One region of the Undibacterium sp. RTI2.2 genome, then DNA from elsewhere that is predicted to be linked to it. Evidence: predicted binding sites of a transcription regulator. Region 1 holds the regulator's gene; the other holds the start of a gene.
The links. The regulator FliA, encoded in region 1, starts transcription of late flagellar genes. The targets are predictions, from matches to a motif close to CTAAAGTTTNNNNNNNNNNNGCCGNTA.

Region 1 (12,385 bases):
TTGACTAACTCTTCTGCAACATTGACATTAGACGTCTCAATAAAGCCTTGTGTCAGTAATCCAGCTCCGTTTGTACCAGGCGTGTTGGTGCCCGGGCTACCTGATGCCGCTGTTTCTGTATATAGATTTTCACCGTTCGCTAACAATCCGGCCGGATTGATAAAAGTAGCCAACTGTATGGAACCGACTTGCACCGGCGCAGCGGAACCGGGCTGCGTCACGGAGACAGTGCCATCCCGCCCTACCGTGATAGATTGTGCATTTGCTGGGATCGAAATAGCAGGCTGAATCACAAATCCACTAGACGTCACCATTTGGCCTTGGCTATCGGTCTGAAATGAGCCATCTCTGGTGTAACCAGTAGTGCCATCGGGCAGCAACACCTGGAAGAAACCTTCTCCCTGGATGGCAACATCCTTAGAATTACTTGTCTGTTGCAAATTGCCTTGAGTAAAAATGCGCTCTGTCGCAACTGGACGGACGCCCGTACCCAATTGCAAACCTGAAGGTAATTGAGTTTGTTGAGAACTCTGGGCGCCAGGCTGACGCAGTGTTTGATAAAGCAAATCCTCAAATATCGCACGCGACCGTTTAAAACCCGTGGTACTGACGTTGGCCAGATTGTTTGAGATGACATCCATTTGCGTCTGCTGCGCATCAAGCCCGGTTTTGGCAATCCATAATGAGCGTATCATTTTATTTCTCCTGAGCACGAAGGCAACATATCAATTCTTTAGTCATTTTGAGGCTAATAGCATCAAGTCAAAGCCATAATCTGACTAGCTTTAGTAGCGTTACTCTCAGCGTTCTGGAGTAACTTCATATTCATTTCAAATTGTCGGGCCAGATTAATCATTGAGACCATAGACTCGATAACACTGACATTGCTACCCTCCAACGTGCCACCGGCAACATTTACCGCAGGATCAGCGTCGAGCGCGCTGCCATCTTTGGTCTTAAATAAACCGTCGTCACCGCGAACCAAGTTTTGTTCAGGGGGATTGGCCAGTTTTAAACGCCCGATAATCTCCACTGCACTGGTTTTTGGGCCGTTTGGAACGCTGGAAATTGTGCCGTCGCTCGCAATGGTGATCGTTACGTCAGGCGGCACCGTGATCGGTCCGGTCTCACCGACGACATTAAGACCGCTTAGGGTCTGCAGTACGCCATTTTCATTCAGCTTTAAACTGCCATTGCGGGTCATCGCCTCACTGCCATCATCGCGCTGAACGACTAGCCACCCCTTCCCCTGCACCGCCACATCTAACGCGCGGCCTGTGATTTGGGCATTACCAGTAGAAAAATCCGAACCGACCGTCGCATCGACAACAAAAGCGCGTGTTGGTAAGCCCGGTCCAATCACTGGCACCGCACGAAAAGAATCTATCTGAGCACGAAACCCTGTAGTAGTCGCATTGGCGAGATTATTAGAATTTGTCGCCTGCTGCTCAAGGATGTGCTTCGCTCCCGTCATCGCGGTATAGATCAAACGATCCATTTCATATCTCTCTTCAATAAGCAATACACATTTTTACTGATCATACAAACACAATTAAACGCTAACAATTACCGTAATTTCATTTCTATTGCTTCAAATTTATAACGAGGAACTTAATATACTCCCCATCACTTTCTTAAAAATCGCCCTATTAGCAAAAAATTACCTAGACAATTAAATATACATACTAGGAGTATATAAATTAAAACATAAAAGAGTAAAGCATCGTACGAACCATTTAACGTCAACCCGCGCGGTGTAACTACGGATTTGCTTCACGCCCACCACACCAACGTAAAGGCGCACCCCGCATTCGCGCGAGTCATATCAGTCTATTGATTTAATGCTTATCGCAAGTTCACCAAGGTTTGCTGAATTTGATCTTCTGTTTTGATCGTCTGGGCATTAGCTTGATAAACTCGCTGGGCAGTAATCATGTTGACCAGTTCCGCCGTAAGATCTGTGTTTGAATCCTCAACGGCAGACGAGGTCAAAGTTCCTTGACCGCTAGAGCCTGGTGCGCCAATTAACGCTTGGCCAGAGGTTGAAGTCTCGTTCCATTGATTATCGCCAACTGACTGCAAACCATTTGCGTTGGTAAAACTCGCCAGAACAACTTGCCCTAACACTGCTGTTTTACCGTTGGTATAACTACCAACGATCGTCCCGTCTTTAGCGGTACTAAAACTGGACAACTTACCTGACGCAAAACCATCCTGCTTGAGCGTACTAACACTGAAATTAGAACCGAATTGGGTTGAACCAGTAAAATCTAATTTGATATCAATCGGCGTTGAAATTGGGGTAACCGCGCCAGTGGTAACTGGAACAGCAACCTTTAACGCTCTTGGATCATTTGCAGAAAATGCCGGCGTTGCAGCAACCATCTTGCCCAAATTGTCAAAGGTCAACTGTCCTAAGGCAACAGGCGCTGCTGGAGGCACATAACCAATCGGTACTCCATCACTTGTGGCATAAACATTCCATGTCAACGCGGCGGGGTCTTTTGCAAAAAAAGTTTGCAGCTCATGTGAATTACCCAAGCTATCAAAGACAGATACGGAAGTCGCGTTGTTATAAGAAGTTGGATCCGTTGGTGAAAACGCGATCGGTGAAGCACCACCAGGATTTGTCTGACGCGAATCCAGATTGACGAGTGCATTTGCGACCTTGGTTTGCGCTGGCGAAATATCAGCCGTGTTGATATTAATCGGCGCTGGGGCACCAGTCGATAAGACACCGTTTGCATTAGCAACATAGCCCGTTAGCTGTGCACCCTGCGCATTGATAATATTGCCGTTTTTATCTAACTGGAATTGACCATTCCGGGTATAAGACACTGAGCCATTCGTGTTCATTCTAAAAAATCCATTGCCATTGATCGCGATATCCAAAGGATTATTCGTATTGGTCACATTACCCTGCGTAAATTGCTGAGCAATCGCGGCAACTTTAGTACCAATACCAACTTGTCCACCACCTGAGCCATTGAGAGAATTGGCATAGACATCGGCAAATTGCACTTCTGCCTGTTTAAAGCCAACCGTGCTGGCATTGGAGATGTTATTGCCGATCACGTCTAACGATTTGGATGCCGCGTTTAAGCCGCTTAAGCCTTGTTGAAAACCCATGATATTTCCCCTTATTTACTAGAATTAAATTAACTGAAGTTGAACTTAAAATGACAAGAATAGATTTTTTGCAGATTGTTCTTAATAGATTTTTCTGATATCGGCCATACTGATATCACCAATATTCGCCACACTCAATTTAACTCCTTGCGCGTTGGATGTAACGCTAGACACGAGGCCAAAACTTAATGCAGTTGCATCCACCGCTTTGCCTGCTGAAGTTGCAGCTACAGAGAATGTGTACTGGCCGTCAGCCGCAACACCACCAGCATCGGTGCTACCATCCCAGGTTAATTGATTAAGGCCTGATGCTGTTGAGCCAAGACTAATTGTCTTAACCGTAGCACCGGCGGCATTTTTAATCGTGACATCGACCTTGTCTGCGCCCTGAACTAAATCGATGCCATAAATCGATTTACCGCTAGACAAACTAATTGCACTACCAGGTGCAATCACACCATGACCAATCATGTTGGCGGCCTGTAAATTTTGTCCAGCAATCATATTGGTGCTTAAAGTAGCGACTGCAGCATTGAGCTGATTGATCCCTGTTACTGTGGATAACTGGGCTAACTGACTTGTCACCTGAGCGTTGTCCATCGGGTTCAGTGGATCCTGATTTTTCATTTGCGTTACGAGCAAATTCAAAAATTGATTTTGAGTATCTGCTACAGTCGATTTTGTCGCTGCAGTACCGTTCTGCGTCGCCAGTAAAGCTGGATCAACGGTATTAGTAATAGTAGTCATTTGAACTCCTTCATCCAGTATTTAGAGCGTTGCAAAAGTATTTTATTGATACGCTGATGAGACATTTTTAACACAATGCTTTTACTAATTTTGCTAATAACAAAACTAAGTAGCATTGAACAACATGATTACTTACTGACCTAAAGTAAGGGTTTTAAGCAACAAAGTTTTAGCGGCATTCATCGTATCAACGTTTGTCTGGTAAGAGCGAGAGGCAGAAATCATATTCACCATTTCTTCGACAACATTGACATTTGGCGTCGCCACATAACCTTTTTCATCGGCAAGAGGATGCTTAGGGTCATATATCAATTTAGGTTGATTACCATCTTCGACGACCTCCTTCACCTTGACGGATGTGGCAGTGGCATCGCTGGACGGCACGGCGCTAAAAACGACCTGTTTGGCTTTATAGGGCTGACCGTTTGAGCTGGTTACGCTATCGGCGTTGGCTAAATTACTAGACACCACATTCAAGCGCTGTGCCTGGGCACTCATGGCGGAACCTGCGACATTAAAAATATTGAATAAGGACATAATTACCCCTGGATAGCGGCCAACATGCCGCGAATCTGCATATTAATCATAGTAAGGCTAGCCTCATAACGCAAAGAGTTATCCGCGAATTGATTGCGCTCCACATCCATATCTACCGTGTTGCCGTCCACGTTGCTCTGTACGGGGTTTCGGTACAATAGCTGACTAGTGCCGGCACTATTTTGTCCGTCAAGATGATTAGGAGATGTTTTTATTAACTCAGCTGAGGATTGATTTACTGTTTGGCTCATTGCATTATTAGCCAAATTGCCATTCTGGTTGACGGCAGCGCCAGTCGATGTTGAAGTGGCTGCATTATTCAATGCATTACTCATCGCGGACGAAAAATCGATATCGCGCGCTTTATAATTGGGCGTGTCAGCGTTAGCGATATTGGATGAAATCAATTGCTGACGCTGCCCTCTGACAGATAGCGCAGTTTCTTGAAAACGAAAATAATCGTCGATTCTGTTAGCCATATTCCCTCCAATTACGATCTGCTTTAGTCCAGTTTTAGCTTGATAACAACGCGATAATTTAAGTAAAAGCAATATCAGCGGCTGTTTAAACGGTTTTTGATGCTTTGCATGTTATCCCCGTAAAGGCAAGTCCAATCGTCTAAAAAGAAGACCAAAATACCGTCTATTCCTCGATTTACTTTCCAAGATAAAACCTACAATTTGATTCAATGCTTCCACCGAGAATCCAATGAAAAAGCGATTAATATCGAGATCAATGCTGGCCATCCTAAGCATAATCTTGAGCACGCAAGTCGTTGCCGAGCCAAACAACGCTCAGCAAAATCCCTTGGCGGTGAGAGAGGCAGCAGAAAACTTTTTAAAAACACAGTCCGCCGGCCAATCTGGCGATGTGCGCATTAGCGTTGGGCCACTGGATAGTCGCTTAAACTTAGCTGCATGCCCTAATTTATTGCCATTTTTACCTCAGGGAAGTAAACCTTGGGGCAAGATTACGGTAGGCGTACGCTGCGCAGAACCAACGCCTTGGATTGTGTATCTCACAGCAAATGTGCAAATTACTGGCGATTACTATGTCACTGCGGGATCTTTGGCGATAGGACATGTTCTGACAGCCTCGGATCTAATCAAAACCAAAGGAGAATTATCAAGCCTACCAAATGGTGTTGTGACAAATCCAGAGCAAGCGATAGGCAGGTCAATAACGACATCCGTCACGTCTGGCACTACATTAAGAGGAGACATACTAAAAAATCCTCCGGTAGTGCAACAAGGACAATCCGTGCGCGTAACCAGTACGGGTAAAGGATTTCAAGTGGCGACTGACGGACAGGCATTAAACAATGCCAGCGAAGGACAAGTAGCAAAAGCAAAGACAATGTCAGGTCAAGTAGTTAGCGGAATAGCCAGAGCTGGTGGGATCATTGAGGTCACCTATTGAATCGGAAATTACCATTTGGAACGATATTTCCTTACTCAAGGTTAAAGTTTAAAATAACGCAGCCGATATACATAACGTAGATGTATATAAATCCGAATAAAGAGGGTAACGCTGTGAAAATTAATGACGCACTACCAAGTACGCCGGCAGTACCAACTGGTACTCAGGTTCGTACTGATCGCTCGCCCGATAAAGCAGAGGTAGCAACGACGCCTTCGCATACGGTGCAGATCTCGCCCCTGTCGACGCAATTGCAGGCTTTACAAAATACTCAGGCTAATAGCGGTGTGTTTGCAACAAAAAAAGTGGAAGAAATTAAGCTCGCCATTTCTGAAGGACGCTTCCAGGTCAACTCAGAAAAAGTAGCTGATGGCTTGCTTGAGACTGTTAAAGATTTATTAAACTCCAGAAAACAATCATCATGAACCTCTCCAGCGCAAAACTACTCCAATTAAATCAATGCCTTGAAGATGAAGTCGTAGAAATGACATCATTATCTGAGTTGTTGAAATTGGAACAAGCTGCGCTAGTTGAAGCACGTGTGAATGATCTAATTGATCTGACTAAAAACAAGAGTCTCATAATAGCAAAAGTGTCAGAATTAGAAAAATTGCGCGCATCAAGCTTAAAAGAATTAGGATTCACTTCAGATAATTCCGGCATGCAGGCATTACTAGAAAAAGCTCCGGCAGAAGTAGAAACATCGAATTACTGGAAAACACTTTTAACAATTTCTGAGCAAGCGCAAGAAAATAACCGCACAAATGGCATTTTAATTAACCGCCAATTCACTCGCAACCAAAACGCATTAAATATACTGCAACAAAATAATCCCGCTGGATCAATGTACGGACCTAATGGTCAGTCCACTGTCAAAAATATGACGGGTCGTGGTGTCGTTGCAGGTTAATTGAACCCAACGACAGTTACTGCGTCAACTCTGGTTTGTCTGCGAAAGTCACAATTAGATAACAATTTTTGATAGCTATATATTGTTTTACAAACTAGGTAGCTTGATATACTCCCCTACCATACCCTCCAAATATATCTTATCGCCTAATAATTATTTGTACGACTAGACTATACTCATAGTGAGTATAGTCTAATCGAGAATGAGTATTTGATCCAGTATTTCACGTTACCTAGCAAAAAAGTAAAATATAACGAGCACGTAGCTGTATTTTTGTGCAAGGCTGATAACTAGTATTGCACTTATACTTGCACTAACACATTACACGCAGATTACAAGCTCAGTTAGTTCTTTTATCGGCAGAGGTAACCGGAACATCAATACCCGATTCCGGCAAAATAGCCAAGATAGTGACAGTGACGCGTCGATTCCTCGCTCTGCCGTCTATAGTGTCATTTGATCCAACTGGCATTTTTGGTCCCTGACCAACTGCAGTCATTCGATTCTCATCGACCCCATTTTCTGTGAACAATCGAACTACGGTGCTTGCACGTACAGCAGATAATTCCCAGTTCGAGGGAAAATTAGTATTTTTGATAGGAAGATTATCGGTATATCCCTCGACCTGAATTGCGTGACTATCTAACTTCAATACAGAAGCGATCGCCGTTAATGCCTGGTTTGAATCATCATTGAGCTTCGCTTCACCAGGGGCAAAAAGCACGCTAGCATTAATTTCTATCGTTACGCCGCGACTAGTCTGAGTTACGCGTACTTTCCCCTCTCTGACCAACGGTTCCAGCACGGCCAAAATATCGCGTGCAATGCCAGTCATTTGCTCACGTTCTTTGCGTAATGGTTCCGCATTTTTGGGTCTGATGATGGGAAGAGGATCTAGCTTAATCGTCGGTTCAACGTCGATATCCCGTTTTACTGATTGCACCAAAACTGCTTTACCGAATGCCCCCGTAAGAGAATTAGACAACACCCGATATTTGCCTTCGTTGACCGATGATATCGCGTACATCACTACAAAAAAAGCAAATAATAAGGTGATGAAATCGGCGTAAGAAACTAACCATCTGTCATGGTTATCATGTTCTTCCTGGTATTTCTTTCTCTTCATGACCAATTTAATTTTTATGGTTTGCCAGGCGCTCTTCGATTACACGAGGGCTATCACCAAGAGCAATGCTATAAAAAATATCTGATAACATCTCGCGCCGGACAACTTCCCGGTGAATAATTTCTTTGAGCTTATTACTAATGGGTAGAAAAAGTAGGTTTGCTAATCCAACACCGTAAATAGTCGCGACAAAAGCGACTGCAATACCACTACCGAGTTTGCTTGGGTCTGTCAGATTCTCCATAACATGGATTAAGCCGAGTACCGCCCCCAAGATTCCTATCGTCGGCGAGTAGCCTCCCGCGGCTTCCCAAATTTTTATTGCTTGTCTTTGCTCCATCTCGTACAAAGAAATATCGACGTCAAGAATGTCTTTTAAGCGGGATGGATCAACACCGTCAATCACCAGGCGTAAGCCTTTGCTAATAAATTGATCTTTACTAGAATCCATGTAGCGCTCAAGACTGAGGAAACCCTCACGACGTGCGACAACACTCCAGATCAAGGCTTCTTGTATAGTTTTTTTACTTGTATCTATTGGCATGGAGATGATCCACCGTAGCATTTTTATGCCACGGATAAACGTGGGCATCCGGCTTTGCAACAAAACAGCGCCAATCGTGCCGACGACAACGATAACAAACGCAGCAGGCTGCACTAAGGAGGATAAGCGTCCACCCTCAATCAGCTGGCCTGAAAAGATGCCGACAACTACTAAGATAAATCCAATTAGGCTAGCCCAGTCCACGCTTTCTCCCTTAACGAAGCCCTGAGTCGGGCTACTGCCTGGCTATGAAGTTGCGATATCCGGGATTCGGATACGCCCATGACGGCGCCTATCTCTTTTAAATTGAGCTCTTGTTCGTAATACAAACCCATGAGTAGCTTTTCTCGCTCGGGCAAACTATCAATCGCGAAGATCACAGCATCACGAAAATCGCCATGCAAAAGATCTTCTAAAGGATCGCCTGAACGATCGTTACAGTAATGATCGAGGAAATGCTCTTTGGTATCTGCATCATGAAAATCTTCGTAATACACGAGTTGATGTCCGCCACTCTCACCCAGCAAATCCTGGTATTCGGCCAGACTCAATTTCAGCAACTTAGCAACTTCCGTTTCTAGCGGTGGACGTCCTAATTTTTGCTGCAATGCGTTCATTGCGTTTTCAATTTTGCGCATGTTTTGGCGCACACCACGCGGCAGCCAATCACTGCTGCGCAATTCATCCAGCATTGCACCGCGTATGCGTTGCACTGCATAGGTTTCAAATTGTGCGCCGTGATTGTCTTCATAACGGTTAACGGCATCTAGCAGACCTATCATACCGGCCTGCACTAAGTCATCAACTTCGACGCTGGGGGGCAATCTCGCTTTTAATTGATAAGCGAGTCGCTTCACTAGTGGAGCATGCTCCGTAAGTAGGGAATTTTTATCTGATTTTCCGCTAGCGGTGTACATAATCAATCAAATTCCGAGACGAATACCTAACTCTGGCAATCCATGTAAACCTAATGTTGAGCGGGCTGTTGATCTTGCGGTCAAGGCAAGCCGCTCAGCTAATTGAGAAAACGCAATAGAGGCACCCGCCAATGGGAATGCATCAATCACCGAACGACCTAAATGCGCTGCTTTTTTCATGTGATCGTCCTCTGGCACGTAGCCAACAAAATGCAAAGGTACTGCTAAATATCGACTAGCTGCTTGTGCCATATTGGTATAAACCAATCGTGCTTCCGGTTCTGTTACACCCGATACTAAAATACCATAAGAACGACGGCCTACGCGGTTATTGACACGTTTAATCAAACCATAAGCATCTTTAATCGTGGCCGCATTGGCAGATACTTGTATTACGACTTCGCTCTCTTCAAATGAAGCTAGCGGGAACGCATCATCGCCATCAATTTCGCTGTCCACAATGACTAAGTCCGCACTGTTTGCAGCAACATCAAAAACACGGGATAAACGCTTAGTATTTTCGGCCGGCAGTCGCGCCAATGCAGTCGCATATTTTGAGAGCATCGTCACAGATAAGCCTGCTGATACAATTTTTACTGCCTCTTGCATTGTACGCCGTTGTCTTGCAACGTCCAACAAGGTCTGCTCGGTATTTGCATTGAGCCACGCGCCAATACTATTGGCCGAAGATCTGGCGTCAACCATCAAGACTTGCTGCCCTTTTCTCGCAAGAGAAGCACCTAAATTAATAAGCATGCCACTTTTTTCTTCGTCACGCAAAGCGGATAAAAACGTGAGCACACGAGGTCTTGGCGCCTCTAACATCCGGCGCAAGCCTTCTGCCTGATCAAAACTAGCCAAAAGACACCTCCCTCAAACCATTATTGGTATTCGCGGCGGAGGCGATAGCCGCATTTGCCATCACCATCGGTAGCTCTTCATCTTGCAATCGATAGGCAGATGTCTCTCGTTTTAATTTGAATGCGCGATCAACCAGGTACTGCTTGTTTGCGATGTGCAAATCCTCAGGCACACGCTGGCCACTGGCGAGATAATAGATATGAAGCTTTTGACGAATTGCGATATCTAACACGCCGCCGATAGTCGCGGCCTCATCAAGCTTGGTCAAAATACATCCCGCCAACCCGCTACCCTGATAAGCCCGAACGACCTCACTGAGTGTCTCGCCTGTAGAGGTCGCGTTTAAACACAATAAGCGTTTCACATTGGCATCTGCACCAGACAACATAGCAACCTGCTCCGTCACCATTTTGTCGCGTTGGCTGACGCCGACCGTATCGATTAATACGGTATGTTTATTTTTTAGTTCAGACAAAGCAATTCGTAAATCAGATTCATCTTTGACCGAGTGCACCATCACGCCTAATATTTTGCCGTAAATACGCAATTGTTCGTAGCCACCAATACGATAACCATCCGTCGTAATCAATGCCAGTTTGGCAGGGCCATGGCGCATCACGCAGCGGGCAGCGAGTTTTGCTGTGGTGGTGGTTTTGCCTACGCCTGTAGGGCCAACCAAAGCATAAACGCCGCCTTTTTCTAAGATTTCGCTCTCATTATTGATGGTAGATAAATTGCGATTTAAGACCGCTTTAATCCAATCCATGCTGCTAGCGACAGTTTCTGAATCTGGCATTTTATCGACGAGATAACGGGACAAGCTTGCACTGAAACCCGTTGCCAGCATCTCCCGCATTACTTCTGTTTTTTGAGGTTGACGCTTTTGGGTATTCGTCCAGGATATCTCCGCCAGCTGCGCTTCCAGCATACTGCGCATAGACCGGATTTCAGTCATCACGTCGGCTAATTCACCGCCACTGACTAAGTTATCTAAGGCGTGTGGCTGAGATTTTGAGAACAGAGGCGATTCGCTGGCTTGCCGTCCCTGTTCAGCCTGCTGTAACCGTGGTGGAAATTTCGCAATCTCTGGGATCGTACGCGAATCCGATGATGTCGCAATTGAACTCATCGTCTCATCTGTCATCGCCAGTATTTCCACTTTTCCATCGACATTACGGTTAGAGAGAATGACCGCATCCGAACCGAGTGCATCCTTCACCATACGAATTGCCTCGCGCGATGTATTCGCTGAAAATTTCTTCACGTTCATAATTGCCCTCCAACCAGGCCGGTAACTCTAATTGTTTTTGTTTCTGGTAATTCTGCTTGCGATAACACTTTTAACTGAGGCAAAGTGCGTCTCAAGAAACGCGACAACAGCGCTCTTAAAGGACCGGGTACTAAGAGAACCGGCGCTAAACCCATCTGCTCTTGATGCTTGGCTGCGGCCTCTGTCTGTGTTGCCAAGGTATCGGCCAATCCTGGCTCAATACCAGCACCATCAGAGCCACTCGTTTGCAATGCTTGCATCAGCAAACGTTCTAACCGGTTATCTAATGTCATGACAGTCAACTCATTGGTGGACGGGAATATCTGCTGCACAATTGCACGACCTAATGCAATACGAACGTAAGTCGTTAGCTCGTTCGCGTCTTGGGTATGCATGCCATGCTCTGACAAGGTTTCGATAATGGTGCGCATATCGCGGATGTGCACACCCTCGATCAAGAGGTTTTGTAATACCTTCTGCAAAATAGAGAGTGGCAATAGTTTGGGCACCAATTCCTCGACTAACTTTGGCGTATCTTTTGCAAGGTGATCCATCAATTGCTGAACTTCATGACGACCTAACAATTCAGCCGCATGCGATGTAATTAAATGGTTGAGATGAGTAGCAATGACAGTACCGGCATCCACTACGGTATAACCCATCGTCTGGGCTTGCTCGCGCATGGCAGCGTCAATCCAGGTTGCAGGCAATCCGAACGCTGGATCTGTAGTAATCGGACCCGGCAAGGTACCAGATACCATGCCAGGATTAATCGCCAGATACTGACCAGTAATTGCCTCACCAACGCCAACCTCAACACCTTTGAGCGTGATCCTATAAGCAGACGGTTTCAATTCTAAGTTGTCTCTGATATGCACAGGAGGCGACAAGAACCCCACCTCTTGCGCAAACTTCTTGCGGATAC
Region 2 (12,385 bases), on a different contig from region 1:
TTTTTTCTGCGAGCAAGCGTTGCACGGTGTTGTTATGTTTTACTGCGTTCGTTAGCACGCGCTGTTTCGCATTAGGAATACGCTCTACGGTTTTGTCCAGCATCACGTCAAAATCTTTGCCTATTACAGGTTCTCCACCGCCCCAAACGATGGTGCCGCATTGATCTAGCGCATGACTGTTTAAGAACTTATCTAGCAAGCGGTTGACATCATAGTTCGCTTGTTGGCCGCCATAATATGTATCACTGCAATAGCTGCATTTAAGATTACATACAGAATGATATTCAAACGACAGATATCTCACATCTAACTTATCTAGTGCACCCCACTCCTTAAACTCTAAGAAGGGGCATTTATCACAAGCAGATGCCTCTGCACGATTAATTTTTGTATGTAAATCGCGCTTCGCTTTTAAGATACGCTCAGGTGTCACCGGAATTAATTCACCTAATGGCACATCCATCAATACAACATCGCCGCGTATTTCGCCATCGACAAAAAAGCGTTTACAGCAGGTACGTATTTGATCTGGCGCGAGAAACACCGAGTGATGCAAATCAATGCAACTCCAACTTTTATTCATCATTTGATCTATAAACTCGTGAATGGATGTAGCTCTCTGTACTAGCGAGAGATTTGTAGCTTGCATCATCCGCATAAAGTGACTGGCTATTTGACCGTATTTTGTTTGCGACAAAACCAAATCATTTTGCAGATCGGTCTGGACCGCCGCAAACTCCTTATTTGCGCCAATACGCTCAAAAAAATAGTCGTATAAGGCAGCTTCTTGCGTAGGAGAACCTGCTCTTAAATAAATCTCTCTAAGGCGCGTAGCAACAACACCCGTTGTGCCTTGACGATAATAGGAAACAAGCTCTGTCCAATTATCGATATGCACTAACTTACTAAATTCTGCAATGCTGTTCCAGGCGCGAATAAAGCCATCAATATGCTTAAACGAAATCGTATTAACAATCGACTCTGCTCGCCATTTTTTTAAGTACAGTACTTGATCAACATACGCGATCTGCCTTGCATACCAATACGCCTGATAAATATAATCAACGTCTTCATGATACCCAGCTGCAAACATCAACCGATGATCCATCATCAGTTGCCGGCGGATGGCGGTAAATATCACCGATCCATCCATATGCAAGGACAGATATTTACTTAACAAATCTCGTTTATTTAATTTGAATGCCGCTTGATCGCGTCGACCTGACGTTGGCAGCATCGTAGACGGAATGCTGAGACTGTCATCAAACGCCCAGTTATAGGCAACTATGTCCAGGTCATTGGTTTGTGAATCAATCAAACGCTTTAATGTCGTCAACGCATCCAGATCTAATGTATCGTCGCTATCAAGAAAAATGATCCATGAGCCATTTGCATGATGAATGCCAATATTTCTGGCGATCCCTGGACCGGCGTTTTCAGGCGCTGAAATTACGCTCAAATGGCTGAAGTTGCCTGCCATGTCCAATGCAATCGAAAAAGTAGCATCCGTAGAACAATCATCAACTAAGATGACTTCATAGCTGTCTCTGTCGAACGTCTGATTAAGCGCGCTGCTTAAGCAACGTTGAACATCCTTTGCTGCATTGTAGGCAGGGATCACTACCGAAAATTCTAATGAACGGTGATTAACATGCGGAATAATCGTAGCGACAGAGTTCATTTCATTTAGCCTTAGTCGTCAGCTTGTTGCGAATCAACCCGACCAAGCCTCTTACAGAGCGAAAATCGTCAGTTTCTATATCAGTCTCATTTATTTCAATATCAAATCTAGATTCCAACTCAAGAATAAATTTAATAATACCAATTGAGTCAACGATGCCTTCTTTAATAAAGTCACTGCCATCGTTAAATTTTTCAGGCAGCTTCGATTTTTTTTCTAATAATCTCAGAATGAAAGATTTGATCTCAACGTCAATAGAATTTTCACTATTTAGATTATGGTGTTGATCCGAGACATCCTGCAATGCCGCCAATACTGGAGCAAGCGCCCCGTGAGAACTTCCTACCGTTTGCCATGCGCGTGTTTTTGCTGATGCGACCATTGCCTCGAGAAAATACATTCCCTCCAACGCTAACTCTGCACTAAACACCTCCGTTGAATGCCATTCACCCTTATTCTTAAATAGCTGCAAAGCATCCGCGATATCAGCGTATAAATTGGCAAAGGCTTCAACAAAACCAGCAGGATGTCCCGCCTTAAAACGATTGTAGCGACGTTGATTGGTAACTTCGACACTTGCTGCACGGTCTAAAACCTCACGTCGACCATCTACATAGGCAAGCATCAATTCTTCAGGATGAGATTGCACCCATTCGGCAGAACCCTGATCGCCATAAATACGAATTTTTAAACCGTTTCTATGTCCTAATGCCGATTTACTAAACCATAGCTGGCCTTGAATCTCGCTGGTGTAACGACATAAACAACTCGCATTATCGACAACTCCAGAAAACCAGCCGTAATGGTTTTGATCTGATACTAACTCTAGCGGCTTTTGTTTCGTCAAATAATAAATAATCTGGTGCAAGTGCACCGCTAAATCTAAATGTAAAGTCGGAATATCGCCGTCAGATAAGCGCCAGGACTGTGGCGCTGGCTTATTGCCATGAGCATCTACCCGGATAAAACCTTCTTGCGGCATTTCTGCTTGAAAATGAATCACCTTCCCCAACTTGCCATCAGAAATTCTTTTTGCCAGTTCACGCAACATCGGATAACCAGAGTAGTTATAGGTGACAGCTAAGAACGCATTCAATTCATTGCGTACATCCAGAATCTGACGCGCTTGCTCGCTGCCAACGGCGAGAGATTTTTCACAGATGACAGCAAAACCAGCACGCATACAAGCAATGACACTCTCAGAATGATCTGGCGTCGGCGTTAATATGACGATGGCATCAAGCTGCCCTTTTTCCTTAGCCAGCATGGCTTGCCAAGTATCGTAAAGATGCTCTTTGCTGACACCATAAGCGATCGCTGTCTCATTATTTGTAGACGTATTTTTTGAAAAACATCCTGCCACTAATTGCCATCGTCTATCCATTCCGCTAGAAATGAAGTGGGAATACCCAACTGCAGAGTGAATAGAGCCGCCGATAAAACCTAGTTTTAACGGAGTTGCAGATGACGCTGAAATAGTAGTTTGCATTATTTTTATATCCTATTCGCTCTTATTACCCAGTGTCTGTACTAATTGGAATTTCATGAGCTTTCCCATGCTATTTCTAGGTAACTCATCTACGACAAAAAATTTTCTTGGCTGCTGAAAATCTGCTAAACGTTCACTGCAATAAAAGCGAAGCTGCCTTAAATCAAAACTATCTTTATTGACAGGTACGACAGCAAGCGCAACAACTTCTCCAAGCCGGTGATCGGCAAAAGCAAACGCGGCACTCTCCAACACAGTATCAAACTGTGCGACGACCTCTTCAATATCCGAGGGATAAATATTGATACCGCCAGAAATGATGATGTCCTTAGTACGTCCAAGAAAATAAAGAAAACCGTCTTCATCCAACTTACCAGTATCTCCTGTTTTAAAATAGTCTCCCCACATCGCAGCGCTGGTTAAATCTGGTCGTTTAAAATATCCTCCAAACAACATCGGCGTCTTACAAACAATTTCACCTTCTTGACCTACACCCAATACTTCGCCATTTTTATCAATGATCTTAATATCGACTCCAAGAGCAGCCGTACCTACCGATTGGAGCTTGATCTTGGCAGCAACGCCATCTAAATTTGAGGCGATGGCAATTTCAGATGCGCCGTAACACTCATGAAATTCGCAATCAAACTTTTCTAACAGATCCGCTTTTACCGAATGTTCAAGTAGTGCGGATGAAGAAACAATGCAACGTAAACTAGAAATTTGATTCGTATTGGCGTCACTCTTTTTCATTACGCTTAACTCTTCCGCGATCAATTTCAGTTGCGAAGACACAGCGATCGTAAAAGTCACCAACTCGGTTGCCACGCACTTCAGCCATGTCGTGGCGGAAAACTTAGACATCAACACGCAAGTTCCACCGGTCAATAAAGGGATCAGAACTAGTCTCTCAGCTAAAGAGTGATAGAGCGGCGTAGCGGCTAATGTCTTGTCCTCTTTTGTCACACCATAGATCGCAATTGCAGCAGAGGCACGATTAAATTTAGTCCGCTGAGTCAACACAATGGGCTTGGGATCACCCGTAGAACCAGATGTCATCGTGAGAATAAAGGCATCTTCCGCTAGCGCTAAATTGTTTGGCTGTACCTCCACTGGAATACTGTCCAGCACATGACTTAGTTGTTTCGCATGGTTAATGGCAGTGTCAACACTCAACCACAATCCATCTATTTCCAGCCAATTTAATGTGGATTCTGGTGCATTCGTGGGATCAAATAATGCTCGCAATAAGCTAGCGTTTGACACTACATGTTTTACCTCCGCCGCATCAAAAGCTCGTCGCGCTGCATTCGGCGTCAACGACGTGTTTAAAGGTACTAATACTGCACCAAGATCCGCGGCGACCAACATCAATGCGACAAACTCAATGCAGTTAGGCAAGATCACTCCAATATGATCACCTCGCTTAACATCATTGGTCAACATTCCATGCGACCAGCGACAAACTAATTCACTTAATTGTCGGTAGCTTATTGTCTCGCCCTCACACCAAATCGCTTGTTTTTCGGGTGTGCTCTTGGCATAACTAAAAAATAAGGGCGCAATTTTGGCTGTCGCTGACTCTTCAATATCCGTTTGGAGCAAAGCACCCTCCCAGCGCTGTAATCGTCCAAATCAATTCAATCAACCAAGTAATTGGCTAAATTTAAGAAATGATTGACTTTTTAATTTTAAAAGCTGACCCGCTTCTGACAAATACACCTGATCGTTTTCTGTACTTTTATTGATCAGCGTGTTTGCAGCGATAAAATTTCTAGCCCCGATGTGCACGCCATGACCTACAGAGGAATTAACACCAAAAAAACAAGCTTGCCCGATACGACATCCGCCAGCAATCGCAACACCAGAATTGATCCAGTTAAATTCATCCACATTGCAGTCGTGTCCGATATTGACATTGCTTGAAATAAAAGTACCTTGCTTGATTCTACATCCGGGGTGAATAGAAACATGATCGAGAATCACGCAATTATCCTCAATAATCACATCGTCGTGCTTGGTTACTGAAGCATGGATAAAGCTGGTAAATACATAGCCTTTGTGGATCGCTTCCAGATATTTTTTTTCGCGCAGAGCATTCATATCGACGAAGCCCATTGCCATGATCATGTTGTAATGATCGGGTGCAAATTGCTCTTCTACGCGAGTAAATGGAACTAGGGGTAAACCTAAAAAACTATCCGTATTATCAGCAATACAAATATCGTCCACTGTAAAACCTGCAATATTCATACTATGACGCGCGTATGAAAAAACTAATTTTGCGATCGCCCCATTTCCGTAGATGATTGTTTTCATAAGCTGATCATCAACTTTTAATCAGATCAATAATCCGCTCAATTTGAGACAAATTCAGATCAGGGTAAATCGGTAAACAAATCACCTCACTGGCAGCCTTGCTGGCAACTGGTAGATTAGTATGCAGGGCAGAAGGGATACTACGATACATTGGAAATTCGCTGATCAGCGGATAAAAATAACGTCGCGCATAAATTCCGGAATCACGCAATTTTTGATATAGCTCATCTCTTTTCAGCGGATAGTCTTGCTGAACCAAAATTGGAAAATACGAATAATTAGCAATGTCCTCACCAGCGTCAGGTACGCAATGGATACCAGCAATACCTACCAGCCCGCGCCGATAAGCTCTATCGACTTCCTTGCGCTGTTGCAGCGCATCATCGATACTTTTTAGTTGCAACAAGCCAAACGCAGCATTGATCTCACTCATCTTGCCGTTGATACCTGAGGCCACTACGGTTAATTCATCAACGAAACCAAAATTTTTCAGATGATCAATCCGATTTTTGGTTTTTGCATCGGGACAAATAATAGCGCCACCCTCAAACGTATTAAAAACCTTAGTCGCATGAAAACTCAAGACTGACAAATCACCATAATTCAATACGCTACCGCCTTTACATTGGACCCCAAAACTGTGAGCCGCGTCGTAAATTACTTTTAAATTATAGTCGTCTGCGATCTTTTGTATCCGGTCTACATCGCAAGGATGTCCATAGCAATGCACTGGCATAATCGCAGTAGTTGAGGTTGTAATTGCTGCTTCGATCTTGTCTGGATTCATATTAAGACTAACCGGATCAATATCGACAAAAACAGGTTTAATCCCATGCCACAACAAGGAGTGTGCCGTCGCTACAAACGAGTAAGGCGTAGTAATTACCTCCCCGCAAATTCGCAATGCCTGCAAGGCAGTTAATAACGCCAACGTGCCATTTGCAAACAGACACAAGTGTTTTACACCGAGATAATCACATAGCTCTTGCTCTAATTGCTGATGAAAAGGTCCACCATTAGTCAAAATTTTATTCGCCCAAATTTGCTCTAGGTACGGCATAAATTCCGCTAGTGGTGGCAGCAGAGGTTGCGTAACATAAATTGGGCGTGGTGGCGTGAAGTCACTCATAACTACTCCATTTTTTTGCGACATTCAATTCTGCTTCCTCAACGACAAAAGATTCTGCAGCTAAGCCCTTGCACCATCTCTGCCACATTATTTGCATCGCCCGGTCGAGACCTGCGGCGATAAGCTCAGGCTTAATCAACGGTGAGTTTCTCATCCTATCCCTTAAAGATGCTCTTAGTTGCGCCAATTCGTCCAAATGTTCAACCCAATACACACCCTCTTTAACGAATTCTTCATCATTAGATACGGCGCATCGCTGTAAACCAACATGAGATAAAAGTCCAATACCTGTCCGCGCAGACACGGTAGAACCCGCCTTGGTTAATGTCGGTACGCCCATCCAGAGTCCGTGGAGGGTGGTTGTCCCACCATTGTAGGGAAAAGTATCCAGGCAAATATCAATCTTTTGCAATTGTTTAAGATACAAAGTCATCCCGCACCGGCCAAAAAAGCTTAACCGATCGCGAGAAATCCCTCTGCTAGAGAAAGCATCAATCAAATGCTGAAAACTGGCGTCTTGTGGCATAGCGCCCAAAAACAACTTACTAGATGGCACTACGTTTAATAAGTTTGACCATACTTGAATCACATCATCCGTTATTTTCCCGATTCGATTAAAGCTCCCAAAAGTGACATAACCGTTTGTTAACGCAGGTAAATCATTTACTTCTGGAGATTCAGGCGACGGAGAAAACGGAGCAATCGCAGGTAGTCGCACTAATTTCTCCGAAAAAAGATGATCAAATTGTTCAGACGGCAAGCAGAATCGATCCGTCACAAAATAATCCATCGCACGCAAACCGGTCGTGCCTGGATAACCAATCCAGCTTATCTGAATTGGTGCGGGCTTGCGGGCAAATAATGTCAATCTGTTTAACGATGTGTGCCCTGACAGATCTATTAAAATATCGATTTTGTCGGCAACAATTTGTTTAAATGTCCAATCGTCACTCTTCAGGTGTATTTTTTTCCATTGATGAAAGTAGAATTTCAACTTGGCGGTATCTTTATCATCTTCATCATTATTATAGTAAGCGTGTAACTCAAGAGACTGGTACTTGTGCAGGTGCTCCAAGATCGGACTAATAAAGGTAGCAACGGCATGATTGTAAAAATCACCCGAAACAAAGCCGACTCTTAGAGGACGATCACTGTTTTTATCATTAGCATGTTTTGACCAGGTTGATATCAGACTCGATTCAAAACGCTCACCAAAACGCAAATGCTCCGCAAACAATGCGGTTGGAGTGACATGAGTCGCCTCACTGAGCAAGAATAACAAAGCAGTATTTGCGTAGTGATCCTTGGGATCGAGCTCTAACGCCCTTCGAAGAAATTGTTCTGATTCCTCTATCGGTTCTGCTAATAAAGTGCCTACGACGCCTAAGCATCGGCAAGCAGCGCTCATTTTAGGATTATGAATCAAGGCTTTTCTAAAACAATCTTGGGCATCTAAATACCGACGTTTTTCTAGATACACCGTACCTAAGTTATTGTAAGCCGAGGCAAAATCTGGCTTCAGCGCAATAGCTCGTTGCAGATGATCTGATGCTAGATCTAATTCTTCTAAGAGATGCAGAACTCCTCCCAGAGAATTGTGCGCCTCTGCCATGTCTGGTGCTAGCTTTAATGCCAGCATCGCTTCCGCTTTTGCTTCCTGCAAACGTTCGCTTTGTTTCAGCACATTAGCCAAATTGAGATGTGCTAAAGCAAACTCTGGCTTGTATTGAATTAAAGCCCGAAAACAAGACTCCGCCTCATCGAACTTGGATAGTGCAGCGAGTAAATTACCTAAATTATTGTATGCCTCCAACATCGCAGGATTCAAATTGATCGCTTGTTGGTAATGCTGTTCGGCTGAAGAGAAATTATTCATTTTCGCATACCCGAGAGCCAAATTAAAATGCGCAATCGGATCATTGGGCAAAATGCGTACTGCTTGTTGCATGGCAACTAAAGATGCCTCTTTGCGCTCAAGCTCCAGCAAAGCAATCCCTAAAAAGCGCCAGGCTAACCCATGCCTTGGATTTTTTTTTGTCAGCTTGCGTGCCAGACGCTCCACTTCTGAATAAATACCTTTCTCGTACAAATGAACGAGCTGACCCACTCCTTCAGACGGAATGAAGGATTTTTTTGAAGTCAGAGGTCGCGTCTTTGGGATATACAAATTCGGCAGATTATCTGCTATTGGCGGATCGTTATCCGTTTTTTGATCTGACTCAGAGGCAGTCAGGTGATCAGTGGTATCTCTTAAAAAATGCGCCCGCAAGTTCAGCGCCTCAGCGACAACACTCTCTTCACCTAATGACTTTAAAATTGCGATATAGGACGACCAATATGAGCCAGTCGCCGGAGACGCCTGGATAGCGCGCTCAAAATAAGCCAGCGCATTAAGTTGATCGTCTTGCAAAAGCTTCAATTGCCCGGCCTGGAAATTGGCGTCTGCATGCTCGGGCGCATGCGTCAAGATCAGCTCATAGCACTCCTCCGCCTTCAAAAGATTACCGCTTTGCCTGCACTGCTGTGCCATTGCCATTAGTTGATCTAGCGCTTGAGCTAAAGCTTGCTCAGGCGAAGTGAGTTCACTAAGCTCCACTTCATTTTCACTACTCATGACAAGACTTGGCTCACGTTTGATTTCCTTTTATACCAGTGAAAAAATGATGCTCAGTAAAGCTACCGAATAATTAATAGCCACCGTAAGATATAAGTGAATTTGCGTCGCTGCATGTGTTCGCAATTACTAATGGCGACTGCTCAATCCACAGATACTCCCCCACTATTTTCTTAAAATACACCTTATAGACCAATTAATACCTAGACAACTTTTAATACACCCATAGAGTATTAAATTACGGGGATAAACATCAGCAATAAATTTAAGTGAATTAGCTAAGTTCTCGATGACACAATAATATTGTCATCGCCGGACTGTCTTATACAAATTCTAATAAATGGTCAGTATTAACATTAACAATGGCAAATTGATATTAAAGCTAAGGCAGCGAACTTTGGTTTAACTTTCCAAAACGCCTAAATGCATCGTCAGCAGAATTATTTAGATGAAGATTAGCAAAATTTATAGAAAATTCATCTTGAAAATAAGATCATTTTCACCCTCAAGTAATTCGAATTGATGCCGACTAGCGGGCGAGCAAATAAAACTTTACACCCTAAATAAAATATTTACTTGGGGAAATTCATTAAACTTTTTAAGCATCCGTCCGATACCTGATAACAACGGCGGTCCTGTAGTCTTAACAAGACAGACCAAAGTTTAAGGCCACTCGCCAGTTCAAATAACTTAGGTAAGGAGTATCACCATGGCTTCATATATTAATACCAATATTGCATCGCTCAATGCGCAACGCAATTTGACAACGTCCCAAAACTCCCTCGCGACTTCCTTGCAACGTTTGTCATCAGGCTTACGTATTAACAGTGCAAAAGACGATGCTGCGGGCTTGGCAATTTCTCAACGTCTGACATCGCAAATCGGTGGTTTGAACCAAGCGGTTCGTAATGCGAATGATGGTATCTCTTTAGCGCAAACGGCTGAGGGCGACTTAACGCAAATCGGCAATAACTTACAACGTATTCGTGACCTTGCTGTTCAGGCAGCCAACGGTTCTAACAGCGCATCTGACCGTGCTGCCATTAATAATGAATCCAACCAGCTGATTTCTGAAATCAACCGTGTTGCTGGCTCTTCTAACTTCAACGGCGTGCACTTACTTGATGGTAGCTTTACATCACAAGGCTTCCAAGTTGGTGCAAACGGTACATCAAACGATCAGATCAACATCGCATCCATCGCCAGCGCTAATTCTTCCTCTTTAGGCGTAGGTTCTAACTCTAGTTACTCTACAACACTTGCTGGCAGCACTAACGCGATTGGGGGCCTTAACTCCGGCGATCTGGCCATTAACGGCTTTAACGTTGGCGCAACTAGCTCTGATGGCGTATCCAGTGCAAACTCCAGTGGTAGCGCCATTGCAAAGGCCGCTGCAATTAATGCGGTAAGCGGTCAAACTGGTGTTACTGCCAGTGCGAATGCAACGACTGTGACAGGCACTGCAACTAGTGCTACTGCCGCAATCGCCGCTGGTGATATCAAAATCAATGGTGTCGATATTGGCGCACTCGCGGCGGCAGGCTCTGTCGCAGAACGCGGTGCTCAAGTAACCGCTGCAGTCAATTCAAAAACTAGCCAGACTGGTGTAACAGCAACCTTTGACAGCACGACAGGCGCCGTATCACTAACCGCATCAGATGCTAGAAATATTACCATCACAAAATCTGCCAACGCTGGCGCCAACGATACTAACACCGGTTTAACAACAGGCATTGCTGCTGCAACAGCTGGTATTAAAACAACCGTTGGTACAGTATCGTTGTCATCGACAAGCTCTGCTGGTATTACATTAGCAAATGGTGGAACAGGTACAACAAGTGGCACAACCATCACCGGAACTAACTTCTCACTTAGCGCAGGCGACATCAATATCAACGGTGTCGATATTGGCACCGTTGGCACTGCTGCAACTGCTACAGCGCAAGGTGTATTAATAGCTGCTGCAATTAATGCCAAGACATCACAAACTGGTGTTACCGCCACTAATACAGGAGGTGTTTTAACTCTTGCCGGAGCCCAAAGCGCTGGATTTACTGTTACGACAAAAGGTAATGCAACCCTTGCAAATACTGGTCTTGCAGTAGGTACGACGACAGTAGCTGGAGCTGGTGCCACAGCGTCTGGCTTAACTGCTGGTAACACAGCGGCAACAGCAACGGCAGGCGCAGGCCTCTCTTCACTGGATTTGACCACAGCATCGGGTGCAACGTCTGCTTTGGCAACCATTGATGCTGCTCTGGCATCGGTCAATAGCTCACGTGCGTCCTTGGGTGCGTATCAAAACCGTTTTGCCTCTGCTGTCAGCAGCTTGCAAACAACGGCAGAGAATTTGACTACTTCCCGTAGCCGTATTCAGGATACTGACTTCGCTGCTGAAACTGCTAACTTGACACGTGGTCAAGTATTGCAACAAGCAGGTACAGCGATCTTGGCACAGGCAAATGCCTTGCCACAGGGTGTGTTGGCTCTGTTGCGTTAATCAATGGCAGGGGTTTAACTCTTCATTGAAAAGTGCAATCCCCTGGTCATTTTTTGACCAGGGGAATTTTACTTAAAGGAAACAATCATGGATGCTCTTTCGACTGGTAATCAACTACCATCAGGGCAAACTGTCTCAGATCGTCCCCCATCTGGCAACATCGCCCCGACATCTAATGCCAAGGCAGCAACGCCGCTAGATACATCACTAGCAGTTACTCCTGCGGGCAAAACGCAAGCAACCAGAGAACAGGTTGAGGCTGCGGTGAAAGATATTAATAAATCACTTCAATCTAGTTCACAAGGCTTAGAATTTAGTATTGATCCAGACTCTAAGCATGTTGTGGTCAAACTCATTGATCAGCAGACCAAACAAGTTCTGCGCCAGATACCAAATGAGGAAGTGCTGGAAATTTCTAAGTCTCTGGATAAACTTCAGGGACTATTGATCAAACAAAGCGCCTGAAATGCTAAAAACGTTCAGTTTTGAAATAGGCAGGTAAATCCCCTTCTAAAGTCTGGTTTGCTTTTGCCGATAACTAGATATAGTAGTTTCTTGTAAAGGGGAATCAGGTGTCCATTCAATCCACGGGTATAGGCTCAGGCCTTGATGTTAATTCACTTGTAAGTAAGCTGATGCAAGTGGAAAGTCAG

Region 2: QN395_RS01305 (flagellin) is a predicted target of FliA. The motif match lies at 9,822-9,848, and genes of this name have one in related genera.

What each region holds. Positions count from the first base shown of each region.
Region 1 is NZ_JASJXN010000019.1:14,296-26,680, reverse strand. It holds gene flgG (flagellar basal-body rod protein FlgG) at 1-695, opposite strand, end outside; gene QN395_RS12030 (flagellar basal body rod protein FlgF) at 758-1,498, opposite strand; gene flgE (flagellar hook protein FlgE) at 1,846-3,129, opposite strand; gene QN395_RS12020 (flagellar hook assembly protein FlgD) at 3,211-3,876, opposite strand; gene flgC (flagellar basal body rod protein FlgC) at 4,009-4,413, opposite strand; gene flgB (flagellar basal body rod protein FlgB) at 4,416-4,892, opposite strand; gene flgA (flagellar basal body P-ring formation chaperone FlgA) at 5,173-5,832, shown strand; gene flgM (flagellar biosynthesis anti-sigma factor FlgM) at 5,946-6,257, shown strand; gene QN395_RS11995 (flagellar protein FlgN) at 6,254-6,742, shown strand; gene motD (flagellar motor protein MotD) at 7,083-7,868, opposite strand; gene QN395_RS11985 (flagellar motor protein) at 7,876-8,616, opposite strand; gene QN395_RS11980 (RNA polymerase sigma factor FliA) at 8,598-9,329, opposite strand; gene QN395_RS11975 (MinD/ParA family ATP-binding protein) at 9,336-10,190, opposite strand; gene flhF (flagellar biosynthesis protein FlhF) at 10,183-11,460, opposite strand; gene flhA (flagellar biosynthesis protein FlhA) at 11,457-12,385, opposite strand, start outside.
Region 2 is NZ_JASJXN010000002.1:33,876-46,260, forward strand. It holds gene QN395_RS01275 (glycosyltransferase) at 1-1,681, opposite strand, end outside; gene QN395_RS01280 (Gfo/Idh/MocA family oxidoreductase) at 1,683-3,170, opposite strand; gene QN395_RS01285 (class I adenylate-forming enzyme family protein) at 3,183-4,775, opposite strand; gene QN395_RS01290 (acetyltransferase) at 4,815-5,489, opposite strand; gene QN395_RS01295 (DegT/DnrJ/EryC1/StrS family aminotransferase) at 5,500-6,618, opposite strand; gene QN395_RS01300 (tetratricopeptide repeat protein) at 6,611-9,232, opposite strand; gene QN395_RS01305 (flagellin) at 9,942-11,732, shown strand; gene QN395_RS01310 (flagellar protein FlaG) at 11,820-12,197, shown strand; gene fliD (flagellar filament capping protein FliD) at 12,305-12,385, shown strand, end outside.